2 regions of the Spirosoma oryzicola genome follow, and region 2 is predicted to be linked to the other one. Evidence: riboswitches for the same ligand, from Rfam matches in the RefSeq annotation. Region 2 holds a riboswitch; the other holds the start of a gene.
What was found. Region 2 has a riboswitch for cobalamin ahead of LQ777_RS26520 (cobyrinic acid a,c-diamide synthase CobB). Riboswitches for the same ligand answer to the same signal wherever they lie in the genome.
Positions count from the first base shown of each region.

Region 1: another riboswitch for cobalamin. It lies ahead of LQ777_RS17450 (TonB-dependent receptor plug domain-containing protein); the one in region 2 lies ahead of LQ777_RS26520 (cobyrinic acid a,c-diamide synthase CobB).

Region 1 is NZ_CP089538.1:4,120,887-4,136,744, reverse strand. It holds gene LQ777_RS17500 (M16 family metallopeptidase) at 1-39, opposite strand, end outside; gene LQ777_RS17495 (glycosyltransferase family 9 protein) at 70-1,077, shown strand; gene LQ777_RS17490 (hypothetical protein) at 1,155-1,397, opposite strand; gene LQ777_RS17485 (hypothetical protein) at 1,901-2,149, shown strand; gene LQ777_RS17480 (hypothetical protein) at 2,324-2,566, shown strand; gene LQ777_RS17475 (hypothetical protein) at 2,589-2,861, opposite strand; gene LQ777_RS17470 (type B 50S ribosomal protein L31) at 3,204-3,446, opposite strand; gene LQ777_RS17465 (ribonucleoside-diphosphate reductase subunit alpha) at 4,046-6,541, shown strand; gene LQ777_RS17460 (M20/M25/M40 family metallo-hydrolase) at 6,745-8,337, shown strand; gene LQ777_RS17455 (DUF5074 domain-containing protein) at 8,365-9,456, opposite strand; gene LQ777_RS17450 (TonB-dependent receptor plug domain-containing protein) at 9,677-11,677, opposite strand; cobalamin riboswitch at 11,822-12,011, opposite strand; gene LQ777_RS17445 (M16 family metallopeptidase) at 12,118-13,494, opposite strand; gene LQ777_RS17440 (M16 family metallopeptidase) at 13,543-14,886, opposite strand; gene LQ777_RS17435 (hypothetical protein) at 14,992-15,858, opposite strand, start outside.
Region 2 is NZ_CP089541.1:63,164-79,021, forward strand. It holds gene cobN (cobaltochelatase subunit CobN) at 1-4,137, opposite strand, end outside; gene LQ777_RS26520 (cobyrinic acid a,c-diamide synthase CobB) at 4,143-5,513, opposite strand; gene LQ777_RS26525 (hypothetical protein) at 5,503-5,709, shown strand; cobalamin riboswitch at 5,672-5,874, opposite strand; cobalamin riboswitch at 5,920-6,126, shown strand; gene LQ777_RS26530 (cytochrome c biogenesis protein CcdA) at 6,244-6,879, shown strand; gene LQ777_RS26535 (TonB-dependent receptor plug domain-containing protein) at 6,920-9,139, shown strand; gene LQ777_RS26540 (NAD-dependent epimerase/dehydratase family protein) at 9,539-10,471, opposite strand; gene LQ777_RS26545 (helix-turn-helix domain-containing protein) at 10,590-11,438, shown strand; gene LQ777_RS26550 (alpha-L-rhamnosidase-related protein) at 11,607-13,754, shown strand; gene LQ777_RS26555 (LytR/AlgR family response regulator transcription factor) at 13,823-14,599, opposite strand; gene LQ777_RS26560 (sensor histidine kinase) at 14,751-15,776, opposite strand.

The DNA of each region.
Region 1 (15,858 bases), on a different replicon from region 2:
GATGCCATTGGGCAGGGTATATACTTCGTAATCTTCCATTCTTAAGCAATTGACGCTGTAAGCGCGCTAATGATAACCGTAACCAATTCGCCCCGGTTCCTGATCTGTCAAACTGCCTTCATTGGCGATGTGATTTTGGCTACGGCTCTGTTGGAACAGCTTCGTCTGGCCCGGCCCGATGCCGTACTGGACGTACTGGTTCGCAAAGGTAACGAGAGTCTGCTGGCAAATCATCCGTTTATTAATGAGGTATTGATCTGGGAAAAAAAAGACGGTAAATATCGCAGCCTCTGGCGATTACTTGGCCTTATCCGCTCCCGCAACTATGACGTTATGCTAAACCTTCAGCGGTTTGGTACAACGGGGTTGCTGACGGCTTTGTCGAAAGCAGGGATAACGATTGGCTTTGCGAATAATCCCTTTTCTCGGTTCTTTACGTACCGTATCGAGCACCACATCGAACCCGGTGTACACGAGGTCCAGCGAAACGCCCAGTTTCTAAAACCGCTTCGGTTGCAGGCTCCTGTTGCGCAGCCTAAGCTGTATCCGTCTGGCGCTGATTACGAAACCGTCCGCCCTTACCAGACTCGTCCCTACATCTGCATGGCACCAACATCGGTGTGGTTTACCAAGCAGTATCCCGCCGAGCGTTGGGTTGAGCTAATCCAGAAACTACCTTCCGACTCGACGATTTATTTACTGGGTGCACCCACCGACGCGCCGGTCTGCGATACCATCCTTGCGCAAGTCGGTCGACCAGCGGGAGCAGTCATTAATCTGGCTGGTAAACTAAGCTTGTTGCAGTCTGCCGCTTTGCAGCAAGGGGCCAGAATGAATTACGTGAACGATTCCGCCCCGATGCACCTGTGTTCAGCGATGAACGCGCCCACTACGGCCATCTTCTGTTCGACAGTGCCGGAATTTGGTTTTGGACCACTAGCGGATCAGTCAAGAGTGGTACAGACGCGCGAAGAACTGGAGTGTAAACCCTGCACCTTGCACGGTAAATCGGCGTGCCCGCTGGGTCATTACGCCTGTGCCTGGGGAATCTCCGTGGATGAACTGGCAACGTTTTAAACGGGATGCTGAATCTACTGCGATCCAGACCGTTGACGGATAGCACAAATGTGGCTGCAAAGTAGACGACTCATAATTTAACCTGCTGTGAACGATACAGTATCTTTTGGGAGTGGGTATAATTTATTTTCGTATTCATACAGCAGGTTAGCGATCTTATCCATTTGAATTGTTTGTTCGTGAGTCAGCTCGGTAGCGGGAATAGCGAGCAGGTCGGACAAGGCATTCCACAATTCCAGATAAATTTCTCTTTCACGTCGCTTGTGATCTTGTACCGTCCGCTGACGCAGGGTATAGGATACGGTGGTATTGGTGTCCATAACTGCATAGGATTAGAAGATGGTACTTGTGTGAAGCAGCGGCTTTACTCGTTGTATATTAACGTAGTAACGCTACAGCTTGGATTTAGTTAGTTACTATTTGTGCAAAATGCATCACTGGCGGAGTAGGCGTTACTAATTCGATTTTTAACTACATGCCGGATAATTCTGCTTTTGTTAGTAGAGAGCATCGTACTACCTTCCCCAGCTTAGTGACGAGTTGCCGTTTCACAAATCGTCTCTGTCGCAAGAAATTTAGGCTTATTTGGCAGTTACAGCTAATAACTTACCCGGAATTGTCGTTGGAGTGGTAATACCGAAAAGGGGGCCTTACTGTTGTTGGTATGGAATTTTGGGAGGATAGAGCCGGGTTTTGAAGAGTTGGTAAGATGCGGTTACCATTCGGTTCAGTTCTCCAGCCGTTAACTCATATTTTATGGGCTACGATTGTTTTATTCTTTATTTTTGGGCCGCAATTTTAAATCCTGTTAGTCAAACAGATCATGAGTGTTGTTCTTAAACCAACCGTCAGTAATATAATTAATCTTTGGTTTAGCGAAGATACGCCGATTCGGCAATACAAAATTAAACTGAATCCTGCCATGTGGGGTGCCTGCCAGCACATACAGCAGGATTTCTGTCCACCGTCTAAAACACAACAAATTGAGAAGTACCGGAAATCGGACAAGGTTGCTTTCGCCAAAGCCGTACAGCAACAGTTAGGCTGCGTCATAGAGCCCAGCGACAACTAGTTTAGCAAGATAAGTCATCGTACAAAAGCCAGATCTTAGGATCTGGCTTTTGTTGTTTGTTGCGTTATTAATTCTAATTTTGTTACCTTTATAAAAAAATGTTAACAATTTGTAGTTCAAAGTAAAACTATAGGCAAGCTTCATTCGTATATATAGGTAGACTAACCGAAACCTATGCAATACATATCCGTATTTACACTATTTGCTTTCCCGGTAGCAAAAGGGTTTCCGTCGCTACAGCAAGCAACTGATTATTTAAGTAAAGCTGACAACGATCAGGACATAGCTCCGCTTGGCATTTATGATGCCGTCATGGGCGTCGTTATTCCGTACAAAGGCGAAGAGTATTCGCTACTAAATATGGAGGAAAGGATGATTGCTCGTCTGGCCAAGAAACATCTTGAGCGCGTAGCCTGAACATAGCGAAACAATCGTTCGCTTATCGGTTCGAATCAATGGAGCCACTGATAATCAAATCAGGATTTTGCCGCTCGTACTCTTGGATATAGGAAAAACTTATATCGGTTAATTCGTAGTAGTCCTGCTCTTCGTTGGCCTGCTGGCTGGTTCTCAATAGGTCATGGTTAACCAACTCTTCGAGGAGATAAAAGATGAGTTTCGGGTCGAAGTTAGTTTGTTCTGCAAGCTGGTGTAAGGTCACCCCGTGGCGGGTAGCCATCAGAAGGGTATAGTGGCCAAACGTGAGTGTCATAGCAGAGGGCAGGCATAGCCTGATTAATGATTGAGCAAGAAGAGGTATAGAATAGATCCATAGATTAACTTGACAAATTACAGGCCAAAGTGTGACTGGTTACACGAAAATTTACGGTTAAATACTATTATTTGAGAAGTTTTATAAGAATAGCTGTCATTGATAACCGACTATCGTAAACATAAATGACGCTCTGTTGGCAATCGATCAAATAAGGTTTCTGCTCCTGATTGGTACGCTTATACATCCAGCTAAACCGACTGTAAAAAGAAAAACCTGCCCGGTCTAGACCAAGCAGGTTTTTTTGATGGTATACTAAAAAGAGTTGAGCTCTTCTTAGGCTTATTTTGTGCCGTAACGCTTGCGGAACTTGTCCACACGGCCCGCCGTATCCAGCAACACGTTTTTACCGGTGTAGAATGGGTGCGACTGCGAGCTAACTTCGATCTTAACGAGCGGGTAGGTTTGGCCTTCAAACTCGATCGTGTCTTTTGTTTGAACCGTCGAACGCGTCAGGAACTTGTAATCGCTCGACAGGTCGTGGAATACCACTGCGCGGTAGTCCGGGTGAATGCCCTTTTTCATAATCTAATCTCAGTTTCTTGTCATCTTCTCGGTTTCCGACCGAAAAGGAACGCAAAGGTACGTGGTTTTGTGCGGATTGACAAGCAGTTTCTAGGGTTCTTTGCGTAGATGATTATCAAGCGAATACTCATGTCCGTTTGCTAACATTGGACGGCGAATTAGGTGTTACTACTAGCTATTTTCTATATCTTTAGAAGCCTCAGTACGGCATGAGTGCCCTCCGTCAAACCTGCTTGTGCACCGTAACCAGTCAGTAAAATCAATTTTTATTTTTCTTAGCATAGCTCTCCACTTGGGTATTTGATAAGTCGCTAAGGATTACGGCTTAACAATTTCTTAACCTTCCGGCAGAGTTGAACGTTTTAACGAATTGCAAGAACACCCGAACCTTCGGGGTTGCTTTTCCGTCTATTTCAATAGAACTTTAAAATTCGATTTTAGTCTGGCAGCGGCTAACTAGGCCAACTTTGTTTCTTTAGTTACTTACACATGACTGCCAACTGAAATGATGCGAGCAAGCCTGTCGGCGTTTCTCCTGGAAACTTCAATTTCTTGAATTCAATATTTATTCCATATATTAAAATATAATCATAACGCTCATGTACGTAATCAAACGTGACGGACGCCGGGAGTCGGTTAAGTTCGACAAGATTACCGCCAGGATCGAAAAACTGTGCTACGGCCTAGATCCGGCTTATGTTCAGCCCGTGGAGGTTGCCATGAAAGTGGTTAACGGCCTCTATGACGGTGTGAAAACCACTGAGCTCGACAATCTGGCCGCTGAAACAGCCGCTTCAATGACCACCAAGCACCCCGATTACGCCATCCTGGCCGCTCGGATTGCTATTTCGAACCTGCACAAAGAGACGAACAAATCGTTTTCCGGTACCATCAAACGGCTGTATACGTACGAAGATCCTAAGACCGGGGAGAACGCAGCACTGATTTCGAAAGAGGTCTACGAGGTAGTTCGCCAGAACGCGGCTTTGCTGGATTCTACCATCATTTACGATCGGGATTATGGGTACGACTATTTCGGCTACAAAACCCTCGAAAAGTCGTATCTGTTGAAGATCAACGGACGGATTGCCGAACGGCCCCAGCATATGCTGATGCGCGTGGCTGTAGGTATTCACATGGACGACATCGACGCGGCTATCGAAACCTATAACCTGCTCAGTGAGAAGTGGTTCACTCATGCAACGCCAACGCTGTTCAACGCCGGAACACCTAAGCCACAGATGTCGAGCTGCTTCCTGCTGACGATGCAGGACGACTCCATCGAAGGTATTTACGATACGCTGAAACAAACCGCCAAGATCTCGCAATCAGCGGGTGGTATCGGTCTGAGCATTCACAACATTCGCGCAACCGGAACCTACATCAAAGGTACCAACGGAACCAGTAACGGGATCATCCCGATGCTGCGCGTGTTTAACGATACGGCGCGCTACGTCGATCAGGGCGGTGGTAAGCGCAAAGGGTCGTTCGCTATTTACCTGGAACCCTGGCACGCGGATATCTATGACTTCCTGGATCTGAAAAAGAACTCCGGAAAAGAAGAAAACCGTGCCCGTGATTTGTTCTACGCGCTCTGGACGCCCGATCTGTTCATGAAGCGGGTTGAGGACAATGATGTCTGGTCGCTGTTCTGCCCCCACGAATGCCCCGGTATGGCGGATTGCTACGGTGAAGAATTCGAAGCACTGTACACCCGCTACGAACGCGAAGGCCGTGCCCGCCGGACGGTAAAAGCGCAGGATTTGTGGTTCAAGATTCTGGAATCGCAAACCGAAACGGGTACGCCGTACATGCTGTACAAAGATGCGGCCAACAAAAAGTCGAACCAGAAAAACCTGGGTACGATCAAGTCGTCGAACCTGTGCACGGAGATCATTGAATATACGGCTCCCGACGAGGTAGCGGTTTGTAACCTGGCGTCGATAGCATTGCCGAAGTTCATCACACGCGGTAACGATGGTATGTTGCGGTTCGACCACGATAAGTTATACGAGGTTACCAAAACGGCTACGCGTAACCTGAACAAAATCATCGACATCAACTATTACCCAGTTGATGAAGCGCGTCGGAGCAACATGCGCCACCGGCCAATTGGCTTGGGCGTGCAGGGCTTGGCGGATGCCTTTATCCTGCTGCGGATGCCGTTTGAGTCGGATGAAGCGCGTCGCCTGAACGAAGATATTTTCGAAACTATCTATTTCGGAGCCATGACCGCTTCGATGGAACTGTCGAAAGTACAAGGCCCTTACGAAACCTGGAAAGGCTCACCTATCTCGCAGGGTATTTTCCAGTTCGATATGTGGGACCGTGACGGCGAACCGGTGAAACCAAAGTCGGGCCGTTGGGATTGGGAAAGCCTGCGTAAAGAGGTTGTTGAACACGGCGTTCGGAACTCGCTATTGCTGGCACCGATGCCAACCGCTTCGACCTCGCAAATTCTGGGTAACAACGAATGCTTCGAGCCGTATACAAGCAACATCTACACGCGTCGTGTGTTGTCGGGTGAGTTTGTCGTGGTTAACAAGCACCTGCTTAAAGATCTCGTAAAACTAGGCTTGTGGAACGATACCATGAAGAACAACCTGATCCTGGCCAACGGGTCGATTCAGGCGATTCCCGGTATTCCGCAGAATATCAAAGAGCTGTACAAAACGGTTTGGGAGATCAAGCAGAAAAATATCATCGACATGGCCGCCGACCGGGGTGCGTACATCTGTCAGTCGCAGTCGTTGAACATTCACATTCAGGATTCGAACTTTGGTAAACTAACATCGATGCACTTCTACGCGTGGAAGGCAGGTCTGAAAACGGGTATGTACTACCTGCGTACCAAAGCTGCTGCCGATGCCGTTAAGTTTACCGTTGTTCAGCCACAAGCCGAACCACAGCTGGAGCCCGCTATGGCCGAAACCGCACCCATCGAGAAGCCACTCGATTACGCGCAGTACGCAAAAGAGCACGCTACCAACGCTGTACCAACGCCGGTGCCGATGGTAACCGACCTCGAACAGCAATACGCTGCTATGACCTGCTCGCTCGACGATCCCGAAGGTTGCGAAATGTGCGGATCGTAAGCAATAAGCTTTCCTTATCTGTTGACTCCCGGCCAGACTAAATCTGGCCGGGATTTTTTTTTGTCTATTAGAAAGAACAGACTTGTGCTTATTTTAAGATATTTATCTACTATCTATTGAAATTAGCCATTTATCCGGTAGATTATTTTTTATGAACGGTTGTGTGTTTTAATTCGCTACAGGTCTTATCATAGCATGTCAAAATGACTTTTCAGCAAACGAATCAATACTACTATCCTTTTGTCAAACTCCGCTGTCAGTGCCTTGTCTGGATTGCTTTTTGGCTTGTCGTTAGTTATCCAGGTAGTGTTTTAGCGCAGAGTCCGAGTTCTAAGCAGATAGACGCGTTGGTTGACAAGCAGCTATGGCCTGCCATCGATGAGCTTAGCGCGTATGTGGCCTTACCCAATGACGCGGTCAATGCATCGGATATTCTCAACAACATTGCGTGGACCGAAAAAGCGTTGGCGAAACGAGGATTCCAGACAACCGTACTCAAAACCGCTAATCTGCCGCTGGTTCTGGCCGAGAAAACATTTCCTAAAGCTACCCAAACGGTTCTGTTTTACTTTCACCTGGACGGTCAACCGGTACGGGCTAATGAATGGAATCAGAAAGATCCGTTTGTGACCGTACTGAAGGAGAAAACGGGCGCCGGTGACTATAAAGAATTGAGTTCTAATCCACCTAAGACAGTAGTTAACGACGAGTGGCGTCTGTTCGGTCGGTCCACGTCGGATGATAAAGGGCCGATCATTATGATGCTCAACGCGCTCGACATTGTACAGGACCAAAAGAAAACCCCGCCTTTCAACGTAAAAATCATCATTGATTCGGAGGAAGAGAAAGGCTCACCTTCATTGAAAGGGGCACTGGACACGTATAAAGATAAATTGCGGGCCGATTACATGATTGTCATGGACGGTCCGATGCATTCATCCAACCTGCCAACGCTCACGTTCGGCTGTCGGGGAAACGCCGGGTTCACCATTACGACCTACGGACCTGCTACCCCTCAGCACAGCGGTCATTTTGGCAACTACGCGCCCAATCCGGCCTTTCGGCTCGCCCGGCTGATTACGTCGATGAAAGATGAGCAGGGGAGGGTCCTGATTCCGGATTTCTACGAGGGTATCGCGTTCGATGATGAAACAAAAAAGATCATGGCCGCCGTGCCGGATAAGGAACAGGACATCAACAAAGCGTTGCTGATTACCCAGGAGGACAAAGTAGGCAGTAATTACCAGGAGTCGCTGCAATATCCGTCGCTGAATGTCCGGGGCATGAAGTCCGCTGAGATCGGCAAAGGGGCCGCAACCATTGTGCCGAGTGAAGCTACCGCGCTGTTCGACATTCGGCTGGTGCCCGAAACCGACGGAAAACGGATGGTCGAACTGGTCCGCAAGCACATCGAAAAGCAAGGGTTTACCGTACTGGACCATGTACCTACACCCGAAGAACGATTGAAATACGCGCAGCTTGTTTACTTCGAAGGCAATGCAGGTACGCCAGCTTTCCGAACGAATATTAACGAACCGATGGGCGTCTGGCTGCGAAAAGCACTGACCGATGGGTTTGGGAAAGATCCGGTCAGGAGGGACCCGGTAATCATCCGTATCATGGGAGGAACGGTACCCGTTGTTCCGTTTATTCAGGCGCTGAACATTCCGGCAGTCATCGTTCCGCTGGTTAACATGGACAACAACCAGCATAGCCCCAACGAAAACTTACGACTCGGTAACTTACGGACAGGTATAAAAACCTGCCTGTCTATTCTGACAACACCGCTGAATTAGCGCTACCCCTCAAGACGTACCAGATAGTTACCGGAAGAAGAAACGGCTGGGGGCAATGCCAACCCGAACGGAGTCAACCAGAGCGCCGTTGGGCTGGTAGCGAAGCACGTAACCCGGTTGATCATTCGAAGGCGTCACAGCGGCATAAATCAATCCGCGTGCGTCATTGGGGTCTGTACTGAGTCCACTGAAGAAACGGCGTATAAACGGTGTACTGGCCTGAATGTCCGTATCGTTGATCGAAAAACGGTACGTTTCGCCCCGCAATCTGCCGTTATCGTTGTAGGAATTGACAAAGAAAAAAAGCTTTCGGTCGGCGCTCAGCGTGATGGCGCTGGGCGTTCGGGAGCCATTGCCAACGCGCAGCCGGGTTTCGACTAGTTTCGTCGCTGGATTGATGCGCACCATTTCGTTGGTTGACGATACATAGGCCCACAGCTTTTGATTGAAATCATAGCCGACTGGATTAGCATTGACGCCCGCATCGATACCCGGCTGAACAACCTCATCCGTGTCTGTATTGATCACGGTGAGTACCCGTTCGCCACCCGCGCTGCCCACAAACACTTCTTTGTCGACTAGTACCATGCGTTCGGCACCTTTCGGAACCGGTATCTTTTTGCTGACGGTCCGGGAGGCTAGGTTCAGCACCAGGATATAGCCGGGGTTAGCAAAGGCGTTTCCTCCGCTTCCTACGGCATCCCAGCAACTGATATACGCCTTGTTGGGGGCGGCATAAATAACGAATCGCGGATTTTCTACGTCCGGTGATTGGAACGTCACCAGTGATTTAAACGTACCCGATTCAACGACTTCAACTTTATCCTGACCCGCAGCGTTGTTATCGAGCAGAATCACCCCTTTCCCATCGATCTCTACATAGTCTTTGATAACGCCGGTCAAGGATCGTCCATTAGCAGCGGTAAACACATCGTTCGTAACCGTATTGGTGTTGCGAGCGATAAAGGAAATTGTCCCGTTATTGGCTGAGGGAGAACCGGCGTTGACAACGTACGCACCCCGCTCATAGGGCGAAGGCGGGGCATCTCCAACGTGGCAGGCTTCACTAAAAAGCGTCAGAAAAGCAAGGCTAAGGCTGTTGAGTAGAAGAGTACGCATGGTCATAAACGTTACGGCTGAGCTATTTTATTAGACAAAGAACCGATTTATTGCTGACATACCGCGCTCCCTGACGCTTTTTTTGTGCCTGAAATTACCCTCCGCGTACTCCGGTTAGTTACCCGTTTGCGAAAGACCTCGTTGTTGTTCTCTGGTTGCTGCCAACCGGCCTGAATGCATCATCTTCGTTACCAATGAGCCGATTTGACTGCCTTACCCCTTACCAAGTAAAGCGAATACCAATGTTCGCATTCCGACGGCGGGTGTTATAGCCGTAGACATCGTAATAGGTTTGGTCAAACAAATTACGGACATCAGCGAATAAACGCAGTTTAGGCGTAATCTGCCCTTCCGCGTACAGATCAATCGTGGTATAAGAGGCCAGCGTCACGCTCTCCGTTGTAAAGGTTTCTCCGTTATAAAAACGATCGGTACGCTCACCAATGGAGCGCATCGTGGCGGAAACGAACAGGCGCGGTATAATCTGATAGCCTACGCTCAGGTTGATCTGTGTCTTGGGTCGCCGAAACAGGTTGTTGTAGGTCGTGTCGCGTCCGGCATTAGCAGTCGTTACCTTACCCGTTAGCCAGGTTACGTTGCCTGACAGGGTCAGTTTGTTGATAGCCGCCTGTGCTTCCAGTTCCAGACCGTGATCGTGCTGCCGGTCGAAGTTGATATAACGACCGAAGGGTGCGCTGTTCAGCGATTCAAAAAATACAACGTCCTTGATCTGCCGGTCGAAATAAACGGCCCGGACCCAGGCCGTGCGGCTTTTGGTGAATACTTGCAATCCGGCTTCGGTGGAGACGCTGTATTCGGGCCGCAGTGTTTTGTTGCCGTACGGCGAGAATAACTGGTAAAGCGAAGGCGCGCGGAATCCCGACGACAGGTTAGCAAAGATCTTGATCCGATCCGACAGTAGGTAAGACGGGTTAAACGAGTACGTAAACACGTTTCCGTACAACGAATTCCGGTTAAATCGACCACCCAGCTCAACCGAAAGACCCCGGTATGGGGTGAGGATGGCCGTGGCATACACACCAACTTGCCCAACACGAGCGGTATCTTTTCCAATGGATGGCGACTGGTAAGGACCGTACTGGCTGATCGACAGGTAGCTTTGGTCGGTGTTGCTAAAACGATAATCCGCACCAGTCAGCAATTCGCCCCAGGAACCTAGCTTCAGGTTGTGATACACTTCCGCAAAGTGAGCCAGCCCTCCGTATTGCTGGTACGAGTAAATCTCTGATGCGTTCGGCTCAACCGCTGTCGAGTCGTTCTTAAACATCCGGCGGCTATCACCGATGCTGTAGTTAAACGACAGTTTGCCCTGGGCGTGTTTGTAATCAAAGCCAGTCGCTAACCGCTTGAACTGGCTCTTGAACGTGAAATCTTTATCATCGGCAAACGCTCCGGCGTCGATGTCGGCGGAGTAGGCCGTCGTCAAACCCTGTACTTTCAGCGTAAGCCGTGACGTTGGTTGAAACGCGAAATTGGCCAGTAAGGCGTTCTGCCGGTAACCATCCTTGTCAAAATTATTTGTGCCGGTGGGATCGGTGGCCGACGAGAAACCCGCCGACGACAGCCGCGTGTACTGCACGTTGTACGATAGCCTATTGGTTTGGCCGCTTACGCCCACGCTTCCCCGAAAAGTTTTGTACGTACCGTAGTTAACCGTTGCATTCACGCCAAACGGCTTTCGGCCAACGGCATTGCTGCTCGCGCGCTTCGTAAAAATGTTGATGACGCCCGCCACTGCATCGGAACCGTAACTGGTTGATTGCGCTCCCCGTAAGATTTCGATCCGGTCGCACTCGCCCACGGTCAGCAGGTTCAGGTCGAAGGTGTTCGCTACGCCAGACGGATCATAAACCGGCAGTCCGTCCAGCAGAATCAACGTATTACCGGCTGAGGCTCCCCGTAGAAAAATGTCGGTGTTGGTGCCGAGTGGTCCATTCGAACCGACGATTTGCAGACCGGCCTGCCGCGACAGCAGTTCGCTCACGGATTGTGTTGCGTAGCGTTGCAATACCGAGTCAGACAGTACCGTAACGACTTTGCCGGTTTGGGAAAGCTTTTGTTCGATCTTGTTGGCCGTGACCGTCACGGCATCCAGTTGAACGGAGTTCGAAGAAGGAACTTGTGGATTGTCCTGCGCCAGAGCGGACAGGGAGGATACGGCCAGAGCCGCCGAAAGAAACGTACTGATTTTGCTCATCATTAATCAGGTAAAATGAGATTAAGTAATGAGCTGTCGGAAACTGAAATAAAAGACAAACGAACCGTTGCTCGTTTGTGACCGCACAGGTGACGCGCCACCTAACCGAACTGTCTTTCATCTCCGGCTTTTTACCCGAAAGCTCGAATCATGAATTCGTTTGAGGCAGGTCTTCTGGCTTGTTCTACCGACAACGCCTTCCCGCCAAACGGCAGTGGCTTTTTAGTTATCAGCTGGTAATTAGAACTTACAGCTACGGGAATAGCCCCGGATTTACACCGGTGTTCCCTTTTAATCACCCTTACGAGAAGGGCAAACCTAAAACGAGCGGACAAATATAGGCCATAAACGCGTAAGACGGCCATCCGGTCCGTCCCGAATCAATGTGTCGGTACGAATTTACCGGACAGTGTATTCGAGGGGGGACCAGATGGGCGCGTTATTTAAAAGCCGTCGGCCTTAATTTCCTTTTCGGTGATTGTGCCGTACTTCTTGACCTTTTCGCGGATGGTATCCGCTTTGCCGATCAGCACGAATTGCAGGTTGTTTTTTGGGAAATACTGATCGATGATTTGCCGCGTTTTCGCTACCGTCAATCCATCGACATTCTTCTGGAAATTGTTGATAAACGACTCGTCAAAACCCAGACTAAACATATCCGTCAGCAGGTCGGCCAGCGAACCGGCGGATTCGTATCGGGGCGGGAAATCGGCTTTGACGTAGTTTTTAGCCGAAAGCAGCGTTTTCTCGTCGATACCCGTGCGGTGCAGGCTGTCCAGTACCTGAAGGGCCATATCAATGGCCTCCGTGGTGGTACTCACTTTCGTAAACGTCGAAATGGCGAAGGTACCGCTGTTGCGGAACGTACCGAACCGGCTACCGGCCCCGTAGGTCAATCCCGAATTGACGCGTAGCGCGTCGTTGAGCCAGGACGTAAACCGACCGCCCAGAATGGTGTTGACTACCACGACCGGAATGTAATCGGGATTGTTTTGCGTGATGCCTTTGCCGCCAATCAAAAAGGTCGTTTCGCGGGCATCGTCTTTGTTGACCAGCAAGACCCGGTTTTTGTCGAACGAAACCGTTGGGTCCGTTAGTTTGGGTGAGGTAGCCGCGGCTGTTTTCCAGTTGCCGAACAAATCGGTGATCCGCTTTTTCATGGCAGCCGTATTGAAGTCACCCACAACCGCGATGGCCGCCCGGTCGGCAGTGTAGTTTTTCTGGTAAAACTGCCGAACGTCATTCGCTGTAATGGCCGATACCGACGAAGGGGTTCCCGAAATCGGGTTGGCATACGGGTGGTTTTCGAATACGAACCGGTTGAAATACGAATTGACAACCCCACGCGGACTTTCTTTTTGCTGCGTTAGCTGGAGCAGTTGCCGCTGTTTATACTTGTCGAACTCACCTTTGTCGAACGTCGGTTTGGTGATTACGTCCTGAATAATGTCGAAGAGCAGATCCTGATCTTTCACAGCAAATGAAGCCGTTAGTTTCGCTACTTCCTTTCCGCCATAGGTGTCTACGCTGGCTCCCACGTATTCCGCTTTTTCTTCCAGCTGCGCTTTGGTGTACTTGGAGCTGCCAAACAACAAGGCATCAGCGGTCATATTGGCTAGGCCGTAGCGGTTGCCATCCTGCACAGCGCCCGCGTCGAAGACCACCGACACGTTGATCAGCGGTACTTCGCGCTGTTCCATCAGGTAGACGGTCAAGCCATTTTTGAGTTTAAACTTCTGGTAAGGTGGCACTTTGAATGTCTGCGCCAGCGACACGCCCGCTATAAGCAAGGCGGTTATGATTATGACTATTTTTTTCATACTACAAAGCCCGTCGGTCTTTGAATCATTGGGGATGAATAATCGTAGTTAGTTATTTTTCGCGGGGTTGGTTTTTGGCTCTGGCAGCAGATAGCCAACCGTGCGGTTGCGGGCCGTCAGATACGTTTTGGCCACGCGCTGAATGTCTTCTTTGGTGACTTTCTCGTAAAGCGCCGGTGCTTCGTACAGCTTTTTGTAATCGCCGAAAAACAGCTCATAGGTGCCGAGCGAATTGGCTTTACCGTTGATTGTTTCCATCGTGCGATAGAATTCCATCAGCTTCTGGTTTTTCAATTTCTGCAACTCAACGTCGGTAATGCCTTCCGAGATGACTTTGTCGATCTGGTTAAGCACCGATTTTTCCAGTTGCTCCGCCGAAACATTGCTGGCGGCAATGGCGTAGACCGAAAACAGGTTCGGATCGAACGACTCGCCAAAGTAGCTGGACGCCCGCGAGGCAATGGTCGAATCGAGTACCAGCGATTTAATCAACCGCGACGAGTTTCCCGAACTCAACACACCACTCAGCAAATCAAGCGCGTAGTAGTCGGGGTTGCGGGCTTCGGGGGTGTGGTACGCCATCAGAATGTTCGGCGTAGCAATGTCCTTGTAGGTTGTCACGCGCCGTTCACCGTTTTGGGCCGGTTCTACCGTGCGCAGGCTGTCGGGTAATTTCTGGGCCGGAATCGACTCGATGTACTTTTCGGCCAGCTTCTTTACCTGAGCCGCCGTCACATCACCGACGACCACCGCAACGGCATTGTTGGGCGAGTAATAGGTTTTAAAATACTTTTCTAAATCTTCCTGCGTCCACTTTTTGATGTCGGATTCGAAACCAATGACCGGAAACATGTACGGATGCTCGACAAAAGCGACCGATTTGACCAGTTCGCTGATGACACGGTAGTTGCTGTTTTCCAGACCCGTACTGCGCTCGGACAGCACGACGCCCCGTTCGCTCTGCACCATCTTGGGGTCAATCGCTAAGTCGCGGATGCGGTCGGATTCGAGGTCGAAGATGGTTTCGAGGGCACCGCTCTGGAACCAGTCGGTATAGACCGTCGTGTTTTCGGTCGTGTAGGCATTGTTCGAACCGCCGTTGGCTTCCATCACCCGGTCGAACTGTTTAGGACCGTATTTTTTTGCCCCGTTGAACATCATGTGCTCGAAAAAGTGCGACAGCCCCGTGATGCCGTGGACTTCGTTGCGGGCACCGACTTTCCAGAATGTGTAGAAGTTGGCGTTGGGGATAGAGTGGTCTTCGAGGACCATGAATTTCATGCCGTTCTTGAGCGTGAACGTCTGCACGTCCTCCGGTTTGGGCTTGTTCTGTGCCAGCGCGATACCCACAGAGAGGGTTAGTCCGGCCAGCAGCCCGATTCGTTTGTTCATGGAAATGATTTGCGAATGAAATAGTAAAATGAAACGGTTTTCGGGCTAAAAGACAACAATGCGCGGTTGATGTTGCATCGTGTAATATAGCCGGAAAGCCCGAATTTACTTGTCTGGATTCGTCGTCCCAAAATATACCAGCTCAATTTGTTCGCCGGGCGCAATCACCGATGTTCCTTGTGTATGAATAATCTCGAATTGCTGAACGATATCTTTCCACAAACTATGGCGCATGGGTATGCGATACGTGCGGATCTGCCCATCGTTGACGACGGAAATCGGCAAAACCTGACCATAGTGCGGTCGTGCTCCGCGCGGAAACACAAGTGAATTCTGAATAGGAAACTCCGGATTAATGCCATCGGGCGACTGTCCGTTCAGAAGCCAGGTCAGGTTGAGTTGCTGCTCGGGACCTTTATAACCCATTCGAATGTAGATCGTATCAATGTCGCTGGCCCGCCAGCTTCCCGTCGACGAAAGAATTTTTGTTCCCCGAGCGTTCAGCGGCCCGTTGTCGATGTGGCCGTCGTAGGTGACGGTCCAGTTGTCTACCCGGAATGGCTGCTTTTGGTCGTGGCCGCCATCAAACACGTACCACTGATTGCGGCCGTTGGTCTTGTCGAACCAGAAATCGGGTTTAGTCAGGCGCGGTTGCGCATACACATGCTCCCGAATCTGGGCCTCGGTACCCACGATAAGCGTGAATTCTTTCAGCCATGTATTGTCGCTATCCAGCGGATCGAAAACCCGCCCGCCCAAATAGGTCATGGTATTGCCGCCTTCCCAATTATCGTGAGCCGGAATTGCCGCAACGTTATAATTTGCCCGGTACATCTCGGGTGAATACAGGCCAATCAGCCGGTTTGCGCCAATTTCAACGGCTTCCCAGGGTTCGGTCAGGTAAAAGGACGAGATCTGTTGCGTAATAATCGATCCGCCCTGCGTTTGCGCCCGCTCGATACCGTCCGATGT
Region 2 (15,858 bases):
AGCAAAGAACTGCTGCATGGCGGGGTCCAGAGCGTAGGTTTCGCCCACCTGCTCGTACATCCAGTCATCGACAACCTGCGCGGTGGCATCATAGCCAAACAAATAGTCTACCGTAGCGGTCAGCTCCAAACCACCCTTGTAACCGTGTCGCTTGATGCTTTCCAGCCATTTCGGATTGACGACCCGCGACCGGAAAACGCGTAATGCTTCTTCTTTCAAGTCGCGCACAACCGGCTGGGCGGGGTTCTGTGAATCGCCAAAATAGTGTTTCGGCTGTTGCCCCGTCAGGCTGCGGATCGTGGCAATCATGCCGCCGTGAAATTGTAGGTAATCGTCACTGTCAAAAATGTCATGTTCGCGATTATCCTGATTGTGAAGCGCTACCTCCACACCTGACAACCGCTGTCTGAACTCGGTACGCGCGTCGACACCCTGCGCGGTTTTCGAATAGGCATACCCGCCCCAGTTGACGTAAGCCTGAGCAAAATCAGCGTCGGCGCGCCAATTTTTTTCGTTGATGAGCGGCAGAATACCTGCTCCATAGCTACCGGGCGCGGCCCCAAAGATTCGGTAACTAGCTCGCTCTTCAGCTTCTTCGAGGGGCATATCCTGGTCGCTTAGTCCGGCTAAATCAGCTAGATAGTGCTTACGGACGAAGTTCTGGTCGAGCGGTTCATCCAAGGCAATGACGCGCTGAACCGCTTCGTCCAACAACTCAATCAAATTTGGGAAAGCATCCCGGAAAAAGCCGCTGATTCGGGTCGTGACGTCGATTCGGGGGCGGCCCAGCTCGTCGAGCGACATTATTTCCACGGTTGTCACTCGCCGACTTTCGACCTGCCAGATCGGGCGGACGCCGAGCAAGGCCATTACTTCGGCTACGTCGTCGCCACTGGTCCGCATGGCGCTCGTCCCCCAGATGCTGATACCCACACTTTCGGGATACGTTCCGGTTTCTTTCCAGTGCCGGTCAAGCACTTCGCGGGCGAGTTGTTGACCTACTTCCCAGGCTGCCTGCGATGGTAACGCTCGTGGATCGACAGCGTAGAAATTACGGCCCGTCGGCAAAATATGCGCCATCCCCCGCGTTGGTGCGCCACTTGGCCCTGCCGGAACATACCCGCCGGATAACCCATGCAATAGGTTAGCAATCTCTTCGTCGGTACGCGCCAGATTGGGCATTAGCCGACTGCATACGTAACGCAATACCTGCCGAATGCCGTCAAACTTAGCTTGAGCTGGCGATTCGTTAAACGTCTCGAATAGCACTTGGTCGATGCGATCAGGGTGGAATCGGTACTGTTGAGTCACCCGAAACAAGTGGTTGGCCAGTTCGTCAAGGACTTCCAGCGCATCCGAATGGGTGATCACGGGGCGTCCGGCTAGTTTCGTAAATGCCATCGAAACAGATTGAAGTCGCGCACCTTTATTCGCTTGTAATGTGTTCAGGTTCCAGTTGAAAAGCTGCGCTAATTCGGCGGGTAAACTAGGCGTCGTGGCGTTCGGTAGCCGGGTAAGCGATTGCAACATATCGACCAGGGCGTCACCCGTCGGCATTTCGCCCAGCGTGTGTAGACCGTTCCGAATCTGAGCCGCTCCCAACTCACACAGGTAACCGTCAATGTCTTCGATCAGGTGCGCAACATCTTTTCCGTCCATTTCGGTTAGACTGACTGGCACACCTTCGGGCGTCATTTCATCGTCCCAATCGTGCTTGTGATCGCCGTGGTCGCGGCTGAGCATGGCCGACAGATCGGCGTCTAGGTTCGTTTGTTTGATGAGCGTCCAGATCTGCCGTTGCAACAGTGGGAGCTTGGCCGGGTCCATTGTTTCAACCTGATAATATTCATCGACCAACTGCGTCAGCTGAGCCAGTTCTCCGTAACTGTCGGCGGAGGTCATGGGGGGCGTCAGGTGATCGATCACGACGGCATGAGCGCGCCGTTTGGCCTGTGATCCTTCGCCGGGGTCGTTGATAATGAACGGATAGAAAAGCGGCAGATCGCCCAGAAATGCATCAGGAAAACAATTGGCCGACAGCCCGATTCCTTTTCCCGGTAGCCACTCCAATGTACCATGTTTGCCGACGTGCACAATGGCGTCGGCCCGCCAGTCGTCGCGGAGCCAGCGGTACAGAGCGTAATAGTGATGAGTAGGCGGTAAATCGGGCTGGTGATAGATGGCATCGGGGTCCATGCCGTAGCCACGGGGCGGTTGCAACGCAACGAACGCATTACCCAAATCCAGACCCGCCAACGCAATGTGTCCGTTGTGAACATAGGTTTCGCCGGGGGGCGGTCCCCACTGCTTCTCCATTTTTTTGCGCAGCGCTTCGGGCAACTGAGCATACCATTCCTGATAACGCGCAGATGACACCCGACCGGCAGCATGGGCGAGTTGCTCCGGGGTCAGATACGTTTCGTCGTACGCACAACGGTCGATGAGCTGGTGAATCAGCTCCGTTCCCGTTGCGGGTAGTTCGCCGATCTGATAGCCTTCCGCTTGCATCGCGTACAGGATATTCATCAACGAAGCCGGTGCATCCAGGCCAACGGCATTACCGATCTGCGAGGCTTTCGTATTTGAATTTGTGAAAATAAAAGCGATCTTTTTCTGGGCGTTCGGCAGATTCCGCAGTCGCGAAAAACGCAGGGCCAGCCCCGTTACGCGCTCTACCCGATCATCCAGCGGAACGTAGCCTTTGGCATGCCGCTCTTTCTCTTTGAACGAAACCGGAACCGTAATGATCCGTCCGTCAAACTCAGGAATCGCTACGTTCATGGCCGTATCCAGCGGATTGAGCCCCCGGCTTGACGACTCCCAAGGACCACGGGCCATTCCCGGCGTAATAGCCTGAAAAATGGGCACGTTGAGCTGGGCCAGCGCTCGCCCTGAATCCGCTTCCTCGTCCGCCGGGCGAACATCGGTCATCGCGTACGAGATGGTATTGATCAGATTGTCAATGGCAATGCCGCCGTGCTCGGCCTGGAAGTAGCTGAACGCGAATGGGGCGTTGGTAGCCGGGTCAATCGCTTTAAGCGACGACGTAAAGATCGGCAGTGCGTTCAGGCCTTTGTCTTCCAACGACCGAACGAGTGCATCCACAAAAGCCGTGTTGCCGCTAAGCCAGTGCGACCGGTAAAACGTAATGCCCACCGTAGGCCGATCCGGATTATGCTGCTGTACCCAGTCTGATAGATTGGCCTGTTCGGGTAGATCAGGATGATAAATGCCGTGTTCAGGTAGCTGGACGGGGGCATCGGCCCCGAAGCCCGTCATCAGCAGGTGATCGGATAAGAAGTAAAGCAGGGACGTAAAATTCTGGTAGCCTCCGGCTTGTACATACGCCAGCGTTTCGTGCAGAATAGCAGGTGAAACCGTCGAAACAGCAGCAAAATCAGGGTTCAACTCGCCCGTACCGCTAATGACGATCAGATGCTGCCCTTTTTCTTTAGCCCGACGTACCAACTCACTAAAGCCGGGAACACTGCTTGGCCGACCGTGAATACGCAGGACAATGATCTGAGCGGCCCCGATCTCCCGGTCGAGCAGTTGAGCCATCTGCGCTTCGCTCTTGATCGCCAGCAGACTGATCCCCGACGTTTTCGGAAAATCGTCCGGTAATTCCTGCAAGACCCGGTTCATTGTCAGCAGGTCGGTGTCGGCGTGAGTCAGGAACACGATGCCGCCGGTTGGCGTTGCCGTCTGGCCGAGTTGGGTAGCTACTTCAGAGCCTTTCCAGGTGTAAAATTGGAAAACGTATTCCGACAGCTCAGCCGGTGGGGCCAGAAACCCGTCGGCGGCAATCATGCTGTCGATGTAATCGAAAATGGCGATGATCTGCCAGTCGCTATTAACGGAATGAAACCACACCGAATGCCCGTCGAAGAGCAGCGTGACCACATTAGCCAGCGTGCAGGGGCCGAGGCACCCGCCTTTGGTCATGTGAACGACGTTGCGAATCTTCCGACGCATCCACTCGCTTTTGTACAATTCGACCGGAATGGCCGCGTACCCCCGGTCGGTGCGACCGCAGCAGCAGGCGTTGTAGCAATACGATAAGTGCCCCCGGCGCTGAACCAAGTTTATGGCTTTACCGTCGGATCGGGTTACTCGCTGGCGTTTGATGTCAGCCATAAGGATTAGTCCGCCAGGGCGGTGATTACTCTGTTTTTATCGACCAGAGATGCCGATAAAAGTTGATGAATAAATGCCGGGTTGTTGCCCCAGTATAGATGCACGTACGAAGCGAAGGTGTTGCTGACCCGGTACAATTTGGTTTCGACCGGAATCCCTTTCGCATTCGTGATCGTTGCGAGTGAATCAGAAGAAACTGATTTCTGTAACGTTGAGTAATGAAATTCGTGTCCGTTCAGCGCCAATCCATTCCAGTCCACTCGGCGGTAACCAAGCGTCAGTTTCGCTGTACGCATAGACGTGGTTAGCGGTAAGGCTCCCACCATTGGAAAAACTGCGCCCTGTTTATCTTCAATGCCTTGACCGAGGTACATGAGACCACCACATTCGGCGTACGTTAATCCGCCTGATTGGCAGTAGGCCCGAATGCTTTCCCGCATGGTGTCGTTGTCGCTCAGCGTTTGCGCGTACAGTTCCGGATAGCCGCCGGGGAGGTACAAAAAATTCGTTTCGGGCAGTGATGTATCGTGCAATGGGCTGAAAAATGTAACGCGACCGAAGCGAGCGAGTACGTCTAGGTTCTGCTCGTAAGCAAACGTAAATGCCTCGTCGCGGGCTACGCTGATGCGCCGGTCCGATACAGGTTCTGCCGTAGACATTGTGGTGCGTTCTGACCGTTGGGCGCGGGTAATCGCTAGTAAGCGGTCTACATCGATTGTCTTTGGAATAGCGTCGGCAACAGTCTGAATGATGCGTTCGTAATCCGTTTCGGTAGAGATATGCAGACCAAGATGTCGGGACGGAATGGTAAATTCGGGATTTGCCGGTAGATAACCCAGCGCTTCGACGCCTACGTCCGTACAAGCCTCCGCCAGAAAGCGGTAATGCGATTCTGATCCGACAAAGTTGAAGATCGCCCCGACCAGGTTGATGCCTTTGTAAAAGTTTTTGAACCCGTACAGCAATGGAGCCACCGAGTAAGCCATTGCTTTGGCGTTGACGACCAGCACGACGGGAATAGTCAGCAATTCGGCCAGTGCTGCGCTACTGCCCTGCATTCGATTCGAGCCGTCGAACAAGCCCATCACGCCTTCGGTCACGGCCACGTTGGCACCGCTGGCATAGCGTTGATACGACTCGGTCACGTGCTCCGGCGACGCCATGAACAGATCCAGGTTGATACTTGCCGTACCGGCTGCCGTTCGGTGATGATAGGGGTCGATGTAGTCAGGCCCGCACTTGAACGGCTGTACCCGCAGGCCCCGATCCGAAAGTGCCCGTAGCAATCCCAGCGTCAGCGTTGTTTTGCCGGAACCGCTGGATGGCGCTGCCAGCAAAAAATGCGAAAATTCGTCTAGATCAGGCATGCGTTCCATTGACAACCCGTTTAAAAAAACGTCAGGCTGCATTTCGCCATGCGAACGGGAGGGGGACAGCCAGCCAGGCTATGGGTACAATAAACCCATCATTCCGGTACCCAAAAAAGGGCCGACAGTGTACGCCAAGCTTGACCGTGCTTCAGACCGCGAAAGCATTGTCAGCAAGAAAAAGGGCAGGTTTCCTGACTTGTAACATTGCTGCCGTCCTTCCCAGCCCGGAAGGCCAGTGGACATTGTTGGGCAGCAACTTTTAACGTTACGTACAGTTGCGCGACAGTTCGGATTGACACCACCGGGGTGGCCTGACCGATTCCCTCTTGATCTGCCCGTGAGCAGAACCCTTTTCCTGTTGGGGAAATGAAGTAGTTAACGTATTCTCATCAAAGGTACGGTATATTTTATACTTTTGTGGCTGTTTACGGGTGTGCTTTCTACTGGGAAGCGCTTAAAAGGGAATCCGTCGCACCGTTTCGATGGTGTAAATCGGAGCAGTCCCCGCTGCTGTATAGTTCACAAAAAGGTTCTGACTTAATTAGCCACTGTTCGACTGCGAATGGGAAGGCGTCAGAACGGAACGAGCCAGAAGACCTGCCTTGAACAAATAGCTGGAATGCTTTCGGGACGAAAAGCAACAGAGAGCATTATGCGGCACCCCTCCGGGTGTACATCGGCTTTTTGTGTGCGTTCTCCGCAGGCCAATCAATGGTTCATTTAGTAGCGCAGACGCATGATCAATCCTCTTTTGCTGGATTCACTTCTCCTCGGTGTTCAGCACTCCTTTGAACCCGACCACATGGCCGCCGTATCGGTACTGGCCTCCGAAAAAAACAAACAAGCTAAATACCATATTTGGCGTGTTATCTGGCGGTCGTCGCATTGGGCGCTGGGCCATTCGTTCACGCTGATTCTTTTTTCCTGCCTGATTCTGTTGTTCAAATCGGCGCTGTCGCTGAATATTGCCGAACAAGTCGAACTGGCCGTTGGACCGTTGATGATCTGGCTGGGCATTGTCGCCATCCGACGGAATCATCAGCAAGCGCACGAGCACGTTCAGGCGTCTCCCAACACGTCGTTCAGCCGCTCGTTCTGGGTCGGCATGGTTCATGGATTGGCCGGTACGGGAGGTGCCTGTACCGTTGCGCTGACCCTGGCCGCCCGTGACGCTTCTACCGCCGTCTGGATTATCGTGTTACAAAGCGCTGGTATCATTGTCGCCATGACCATTTACGGGTATCTGTTGGCCTTTTCGCTGACAAGGGTGGTCGATACGTGGCGGCAAACCCTCCGGCTTGTCAACTATGCCGTGGGTATCTTTTCCATTGCCATTGGTTTATTTACTCTCTGGGAATCTGTCCAGCCTTAGTCCGCTTCATCTCGTTAAACTACCCCTAATTTATAGTCAAGTGAGTCTATTTTTACGTTTAAGTACCCGTTTACGCATCAGTGCCCAAGTCATCAACCGTAGCTCAGTAAGTGGTATCGTATGTCTGCTGGCTGGTCCGGCCTGGAGTCAGTCAACGCCCCCCGACACCGTACGCAACCGGGACCTTACGGAAGTCGTCGTTACAGCTACCCGTTCGGAAGTTCGACGCGATTTGGTTCCCCAGCAGATCACGGTGCTAAGCCGACATGACATCGACCAGACACCCGCTACGGACGTTACCGATCTGCTCAAAAAACTGGCGTCTGTCAATGTTATTCAATACCCTAGTTTATCGTCGGGCGTTGGTATTCGTGGGTTCAGACCGCAGTTTTCGGGACTCAATCAACGCACCCTTTTGCTTATTGATGGCCGTCCAGCGGGTGCTACGAACCTGTCAACCATTGGGCTGAATAACGCTGAACGGGTGGAGGTTTTGAAAGGACCGGCTTCGGCACTCTACGGTTCGCAGGCGATGGGCGGAGTCATCAACGTAATTACCCGGCGTTCGAAAGGACCGGTTCACGGCAACGCCTTTGCAGAATACGGTTCGTTCCAGACGTACCAGGCGGGTGGAAATGTCGGTGGTAACCTGACGAAACGACTCGATTTCGATGCGTCGCTTAATTATTTCAAACGGGCGCAGGATTACAAACTGGGCAACGGCAATTTCTTTCGGGATAAGCTGGATGGCGATCAGGCTGTAAAAAATTACAGCAACAAACCCGCCGAAACTATCGATGATCGTAAAGATGACGGGCAGGTTCGTCCAAACACCAAACTAACGTATTACTCGGGCGCATTACGAGTGGGTTACCAGCTCAGCACCAATTGGCGTGTTGATGCGCGGGGCGAAAAATTTATTGCCAAGGATGTTGAATCGCCCGGTGACATTACCTACGGAACTACCCAATCCAGCCTGAAAGATGCCGACCGGCAGGCGGGCGAAGTTGCGGTCAGTGGTCAGGTGGGCGCGCACAAACCCGTTTTACGGGTGTTTGCTTCTGGCGAAAACAGCTTTTTCAAAACGACCAACGTTTCGGGTAAACCAGTGACGCCGTATCAATCGTCGAGCACAGAGAATCGTTGGGTTGGCATACAGCTAAAAGATAATTGGCAGTTAGGGCCACACACGCTGACGGTGGGCTACGATTACCTTGATGCCAGTACACAATCGCGCAGTTGGACCGATGCCACGACGGAGCGGGCCCCATCACAGCCTAATTATGCCATTCGCTCGTCGGCTCTTTACGCGCAGGGGCTGCTGCATGTCTACCACGATCGACTTATTCTGCAACCAGGCATCCGATACGACAACATCACGTTTGACGTAAAGGAAACGCCCCTGCTGACGACGTTTAAACCGGGTAAGGCAACAACTCCATTCGTTAGCCCAAGCCTGGGTGCCGTTGTGCGTCTGTTACCGGGCTTACAGGCAAAAGGTACAGTAGGACGGGCCTTTGTTACGCCCGATGCGTTCAATGTGGCCGGGTATTCTGAAACACGTACCTCGGCGGGTAAGATTACCATTACGACTGGAAATTCGGGATTAACCAATGAAAACAGCGTTAGCTACGACGCGGGATTGACGTTCAATCGTCCGACAACCGGTTTCAGTGCTGGGGTCACCTATTTCCATACAAACGTAAAAGACCGGATTGCGCGGGTCGTAACGCAGGTCAATGAAGCGCAAACCAACGGCGACGTGATCGTCGCGCGTGCAACGTACGTGAATGCCGCCGATTCGGAAATCAGCGGTCTCGAATATGAACTAGCGTACGATTTTGGTGCGCTGAGCAACTACCGGTATTCATTACAGTTATTCGCCAACGCCACCAGTATGTTCCGGTATACCGAAACCATCGTTGGAACGGATCGATCCGTAACGCAGCGGGACATCATGAACGTAGCCAAACAGAACTGGAATGCTGGGCTGGATTACAACTCCTACAAAGGACTGCGGGCACGGTTGCTGGGACGGTATGTTGGTCATCGGAAAGACACCGACTTTACCGACGCAGCCAACCCTGAAATTGTTTACCCGGCTTATCTGGTTATTGATGTCAGTGCCTCCATGACAGTAGCAAAACAGCATACCATTGGTGTACAGATCGCAAACCTGACGGATGAGAACTATTACGAAAAAAGAGGGTATAACCTACCCGGTCGGTCCATTTCGCTACGCTATACATTAGCGTTCTAACATTACCCGGTTATTTAGCAAAATGATGATCCAAACGCGATTGATGGCGTAGATGATCAGTAGTCCATCGGCACCGAAACGCTTCGGTGCCGATTTTGTGTTTGGAAAGTATACCGTTTTAAAACGTGAATAATGGGTTGATATAATACGTAAGTGTCTAACGATCAAAATACTAAAAGATGGTTTTTGTCATCCCGACCGATCCGCCGGTGCGGCAGGAGAGATCTTCGGATGCTAGAATAGGCTGCTCTCAGCGAAGATCCCCGCTCCGGCGGCTCGGTCCTGTATTGGGATGACAAAAAACGTTGATAATCAAAAGATTAAACGGAAGCTGAGCCATTGTTCACGTTTTTAAAAGCTTACTCTGTAGCGGCAATTCACGAAAAGAATACGCAGCCCTCATTGGTTTGTGAACCATGACGCGGTGGCCTGAATACCCGCTTCGTAAGACGTCGGCGTATAGTTGAACGCCCGCTCAAATTTTGAGGAGTCGAACTCGAACGGAAACTCATCTTGGTAATTCATCTCGTACGCTTCTTTCAGGAAAGGATTAAACCAGCCGATAAGCTTTAACAACCACTTGGGTAGCACCAGTAATTTATTCGGACGGTTCATAGCGCGAGCCGCTATTCGAACAAACTCCCGGCCCGTTAGCGCCGTTCGGGGTGTAGGCAAATGCCAGATCTGGCCTAACGCTTTCTCATGCGTCGCTAGTAAATAAAGCGCTTTGGCCGCGTCAGGGACATAATTAAACGAGCGAGGCACATCGGCGTTAATGGGCCATTGCGCCCGGCTGCCTTTTTTAAGATTGCTAAACACGTAAACACCCGGCGCACTTTTGTCCGTCACCGTTGGTCCATAGAAGTCTACCGCCCGCGCAATAGCCGCCCGGATGTGTCCTTTGCTCATTGCCTGTTCGAGGATGCGGGCCACCTCCGCCCGTACCTTCCCCTTCCGGCTGACAGGTCGGTACGGCGTTTCTTCCGTGATAGGCCCATTTACCCGACCATACATGTATACGTCATCGAAAAAGATGAGCGTAGCATTCGTTGCCTGACAGGCGGCAATGGTATTTTGCATAATGATTGGCCAGTCGCGTTGCCAGACATCCGCGTTGTAGTCGATGCCGATGAGTAGATAAACCACATTCGAACCCGCTACGGCTTGTGTCAAGGCGTTTCGGTCGAGCACGTTAGCCGCCATTGTTTCGGTTCCAGCTACGGACTTAGGGTTGCGGGATACCAGCCGGATCGTTTCACCGTTTGCTTGCAGAATGGGAATAAGAGCGGTGGCGATGGTGCCATTAGCGCCCACTAAAGTATGTACAGCCATAACCGTATTTTTTGTGGATTGACAGGTCAAAAGTAGTGGAGGCAATACCCAGAGGATTGTACGAAAACGAAACAGGGGCAACCGAAACCCAATAACCCGACGATTCGTTAAAGCTGGTATGAACACGGACGATGCAAACATAGAACAGGTTCTCCTACCCGACGAGCGGCTGACGGACGTAGTGCGACACATCTATTGCATTCGCCAATCAGCGCAAGCACCGACGATCCAGAAGCAGTTGGTACCCAACTATGAAATGATGCTGATCGTTAATTTCGGTCCGGCAATAACTGCGTCGGCAGCTGATTATACCTGGGTTGTTGAGCGGTCTGCCGTTTTGGGACCACTCAACAAGCTTCTGCGGTATACCGTCCCGCCCGACGCAGACATGATGGTCGTCGTCTTTACGCTTAATGGCTTTTATCGGCTGGTTGGTCAACCTGTTCACTCACTGCGAAGCGAAGCGGATGCCGACATCGGAATGCGGCTGAACGATGAAACTTTTGCGGAGTTGTGGGCGCAGTTAAAAGCAATGCCATCGCTGGCTGACCGGCTCGATTTGCTGAATGCTTACCTGTTGCTGCATATGGCCCCCGCCGATGAGGATGCCCGCTCGATCCTGGAGGGAGTCGTATTGTTCGACAACGTAGCCATCGATCCAGTGAAAGTCATTGCCGAAACGCGTCAGCTTTCGACCCGTTCCGTACAACTTCGCTTTCAGACCAACTTGGGGGTTTCGGCCAAAGAACTGGCTCGGTTTCTGCGTTTCAAAAAAATGGTAACCGAACTGATCACACAGTACCCGGCCCCGCCCGATTGGGCCAATCTGGTATTCGTTCATGGCTACCACGATCAGAGCCATTTGATTCGGGACTTTCAGCAATTTATGGGCCTTAGCCCCACCGAGTTTTTACAGCAACTGGCCAGTCAGGAAATCTGCATTTCGCAACCCGGTAAATATTACTAAAATCATCGGATACGCTACTTGTTTGTCAAATGGTTGTTAGCGGTGCTACACCGCAACGACTCTACTTTATACGGCTTGAACGGTAAGATAGTTTAGTTCGTCACTTTGTAGTGTGACTAGGTAGAATCTACCACCGCTCAATTGTGTAAACAAAAGCCCAAATAGCCCATGCGTAACCGTTTAATTCTTTGCTGTATTCTATTTATTGTTTGTTCAACTCATTTGGCCGCTCAGTCCAGAGCGACCTGGATTTGGTATCCGGGCGATTTTGAAATCTGGCTGAGCAATAAAATGCAGACGAAACGCACCGAACGGAATGCATTTATACCGCCCTTCTGGCGACTGTACAGCCATCAGATTGTGGTGAATTTTTCCAAACAATTGAATCTGGCGCAGCCTGAGGAAATTACGGTAGCGGTCGAAGGGCAGTACAACGTAACGATTGACGGGAAATACGTGCAAAGCGATATTCGTCGGATTACACTGCCTGCTGGAAAGCATAGCATCAACTTTCAGGTGTATAATCAGGTTAGCCCACCATCGATCTACGTACAGGGAAAAACGATTTACTCCGATCCCACCTGGACAGTAGAAGTTGTTCATAACAATTCGGCGGACAACATGCCCGGTAAGGCAACCAATGGGTATGCAGGTAGCTGGAACTTCGACGGTCCCGAGAAGCTTCCTTCCCGATACAGCTTACCGACGAAAGAAGTAAAGGCTACGTCCATAAAGCGTAATGCGCAATCGGTTTTAGTCGATTTTGGTCAGGAAACGATTGGCTTTGTTCAGTTAAAAGGATTGACGGGTAGCGGTAAATTATCGCTCTATTTCGGCGAGTCGCAGGAAGAAGCGTTGTCGGTTGATTCCTGCGAAATTCTTGATCATTACACGATAAACAGTAACTCAACTAATTTTACGGCCAGCAATGCACGGGCGTTTCGCTTTGTCAACATCGTTCATGAGCCGGGCATTCAGTTTGCCGATGTGTCCATGTTATACGAGTACCTGCCGCTTGCTCAGCGCGGAACCTTTAAAAGCTCCGACGAGCAACTAAACAAGATATGGGATGTATCGATTCGTACCCTCGAACTGAACACGCGGGAGTTCTTTCTCGACGGTATCAAACGTGACCATTGGGTCTGGTCGGGTGATGCTGTACAGTCTTACCTGATGAATTACTACTCGTTTTTCGACAATGAATCCGTGAAGCGAACTACCTGGGCGCTGCGTGGAGCCGAACCGGTAGAATCCCACATCAACACCATTCTGGATTACTCGCTGTACTGGTTTACGGGGATCTACGACTACTACCAGTATACCGGCGATGAAGCGTTCCTTAAAACCATCTATCCGCGCATGGTTACTCTGATGGACTTTGTGCTGAAGCGCAGAAACAACAATGGTATGCTGGAAGGGTTGCCCGGTGATTGGGTCTTTCTGGACTGGGCACCCATGACGAAGGAAGGCGAGTTGAGTGCTGAGCAGCTATTGTTTGCCAGAAGTCTCGAAACGATGGCGCTTTGTGCTTCGCTCATGAACGATACCGAAAAGGCCGCTTCGTATGGTCAGCTTGCCACTGATCTGAAAACAAAAATTCTAGACACATTCTGGGACCCTAATCAGCAGGCGTTTATCCACAGTCGGAAAGATGGGCAGGTAAACCGGCAGGTTACCCGCTATGCCAACATGTTTGCCACAATGTTTGGCTATCTCGATTCCACCAAGGTAAATGCTGTTACCAAAAACGTATTGATGAACGACAAGGTGCAGAAAATCACGACACCGTACATGCGGTTCTATGAGTTGGCGGCCCTGGCCGAAATTGGTCAGCAAGCCTACGTAACGAAAGAAATAAAAGACTATTGGGGGGGGATGCTCCAGGAGGGTGCTACTACGTTTTGGGAAGCGTATGATCCGAAAGAAAAAGGGGCTGCCCGTTACGCCATGTACGGTCGTCCGTTCGGGAAAAGCCTGTGCCATGCCTGGGGAGCCAGCCCACTTTATTTGCTGGGTAAGTATTATCTGGGTGTAAAACCGGTGCAGCCCGGATACGCTAATTACGTGATCGAGCCAAATTTGGGCGGTCTGCAATGGATAGAAGGTAAAGTGCCAACACCCCAGGGCGATATTGCGGTATCGGTCAACACGCGACAGATCAAAGTAAACACGGTAGGAGGGAAAGGACTGCTCCGTTTCAAAAGTGCTAAAAAGCCTGCCTGCAAAGAAGGTCAGCTAATCAGTAAAGGAAAACAAACCTTTGAAATGGCGTTGGAAGCGGGTAAAAATTACATTGTCTCTTACTCGCTACCTTAAAAATTCAGCTTTTTGTAAGCAATTCAGGTTGATGTATTGATGGGTAAATAAGCGCTGTTTACGGTGACTTATTTGCCCATCCATTTTTTAAAGTCGGTGGCTCGTTCCCGGCTTACTAGAACCTCTTCAGCGGGGCAAGGGTTGAGCGTAAGTTTGAGCTTGTGATTAAAATAAGCGTGAATTTGCTGTACCGCGTTTACGTGAACAATAAACTGTCGGTTAGCCCGGAAAAACAGGGTAGGGTCAAGCATTGAATCCAGCTCGTCCAGTGTGTAATCCAGTGAATATTTTTGGCCTCTGAAGGTGCGAAACAAAGTGACCCGGTCTTCCGAGTGAAAAAACGCAATCTCGCCCACTTCGATGGGAAGCCACTGCGACAGGTGCCGCACCAGAAAACGACGCCGGTACTCGGCAGGCTCATTTTGTCGGCGCAACTGTTCGACAAGAGAATCAATAGCAACGACCTGAATGGTTGGTATTTCGGGCTGGCGGTTGAGAAGCTGGTATTTGTGTAAACTGGCGGCCAGTTCGGGCTGTTTGATGGGTTTTAGCAGGTAATCGATGCTGTTGACCTTAAACGCTTTAATCGCATATTCGTCGTAGGAGGTTGTAAAGATGACGGGGGTCGAAATCGACGTTTGTTCGAAAATTTCGAAGCTTTGCCCATCCGCCAGTTCAATGTCCATGAAGATCAAATCAAGGGACGGTTTTGTTTGAAGGTATTCTACCGATGTTTCTATACTGGACGTTACATTGACGATTTGTATATCGGGCGCTAATTCGGCCAGCAGTTTAGTCAGTCGGAGGGCCGCTAATTCTTCATCTTCTATGATAAGGACATTCATAAAATTGTCTGGGCTAAGAATTGGGTGAGTCGATTCACGAAACTAGCCAGACCGTACAATGCACCCAGCGCGACATTGTATCAACACCCCAAAAACGCGACTGAAACGGTATAGCCCGCTACTGACCTGAAACCAGATGCAACACAATAGGCTAAACCGGAATTAAGGGCAGAGCTACGACAAACTGATTGGTTTCTTCCCGCACCGAAGGCATCGGCTGACCCAGCATTTCGTATTTCGACAGAATGTTTGCTAAACCGACGCCCGTTGACATAACACCTTGTCTTTTTCGCTGAATATTATTGCGAACGTGTAGATTGGCCAAGCTGTCGGTTTGAATCTGAACCGTCAGCGGCTTACTCTTCATAACGATGTTATGTTTGACGGCATTTTCGACGAGTAATTGTAGGGTGAGCGGAGGAATTTGGTACGATTGGAACCGCTTGTCTACCTCAATCGACAGTTGAAAACCACTGCCGTATCGAGTCTGGAGCAGGTGAACGTACGAATGAATAAAGGATAGTTCCGTCGCGAGATCGGTTAAGTTTTGTTCACTGGCCCGCAACACATATCGGTACACAGAACTCAACTCTTCGGTAAACGTTTCGGCCTGCTTTGGATCTTCTCCAATCAACGTGATTAATGAATTCAGGCTGTTAAACAGAAAATGTGGGTTAACCTGCTGTTTGAGCACATCCATCTGTTGCTGCATGTGCAACTGCTTGAGTTTGTACTCCCGCTCGGTGCTTTGGCGTAATTGATTGTAGGTGTAAATGGATTCGTGCGAGCCCGCCGATATAACGTTCGTAACAAAGCCGATCATCAGTACCCAGGGAATGGTTTCGGGTTTGTACGGATACCCCAACTGTTCGTAGAGCCAATAAAGGATTAGAATCGCGGACATCATGAAGCCGACGTACATGAGCATGGAGTACAGAAGTCGCTGGCCGAACTGATCGGGTGCTCCGTAGCAATAACGCATGTAATTCATCCATAACGTGAGCACGACAAAGATGACTGCTCCCCAGATATTGATAATAATCGTACTGTCAATGAACAGCGATTTATCCTGAAAGTAAAGCGGCCCAAAAATGATGTAATTGGAAATAATAACAGCGGGGTAAGTCAGTAAATAGATGAGAAAATTATAGCGGTCAAACGTAGCCCACTGTTTCATAGACGAGGAATTAAGCTAATCCAAAGATAAACGATGGCGGGAGCGAATCAAGCGAAAAACAAGCAGGTCAACGGGGGAAGCT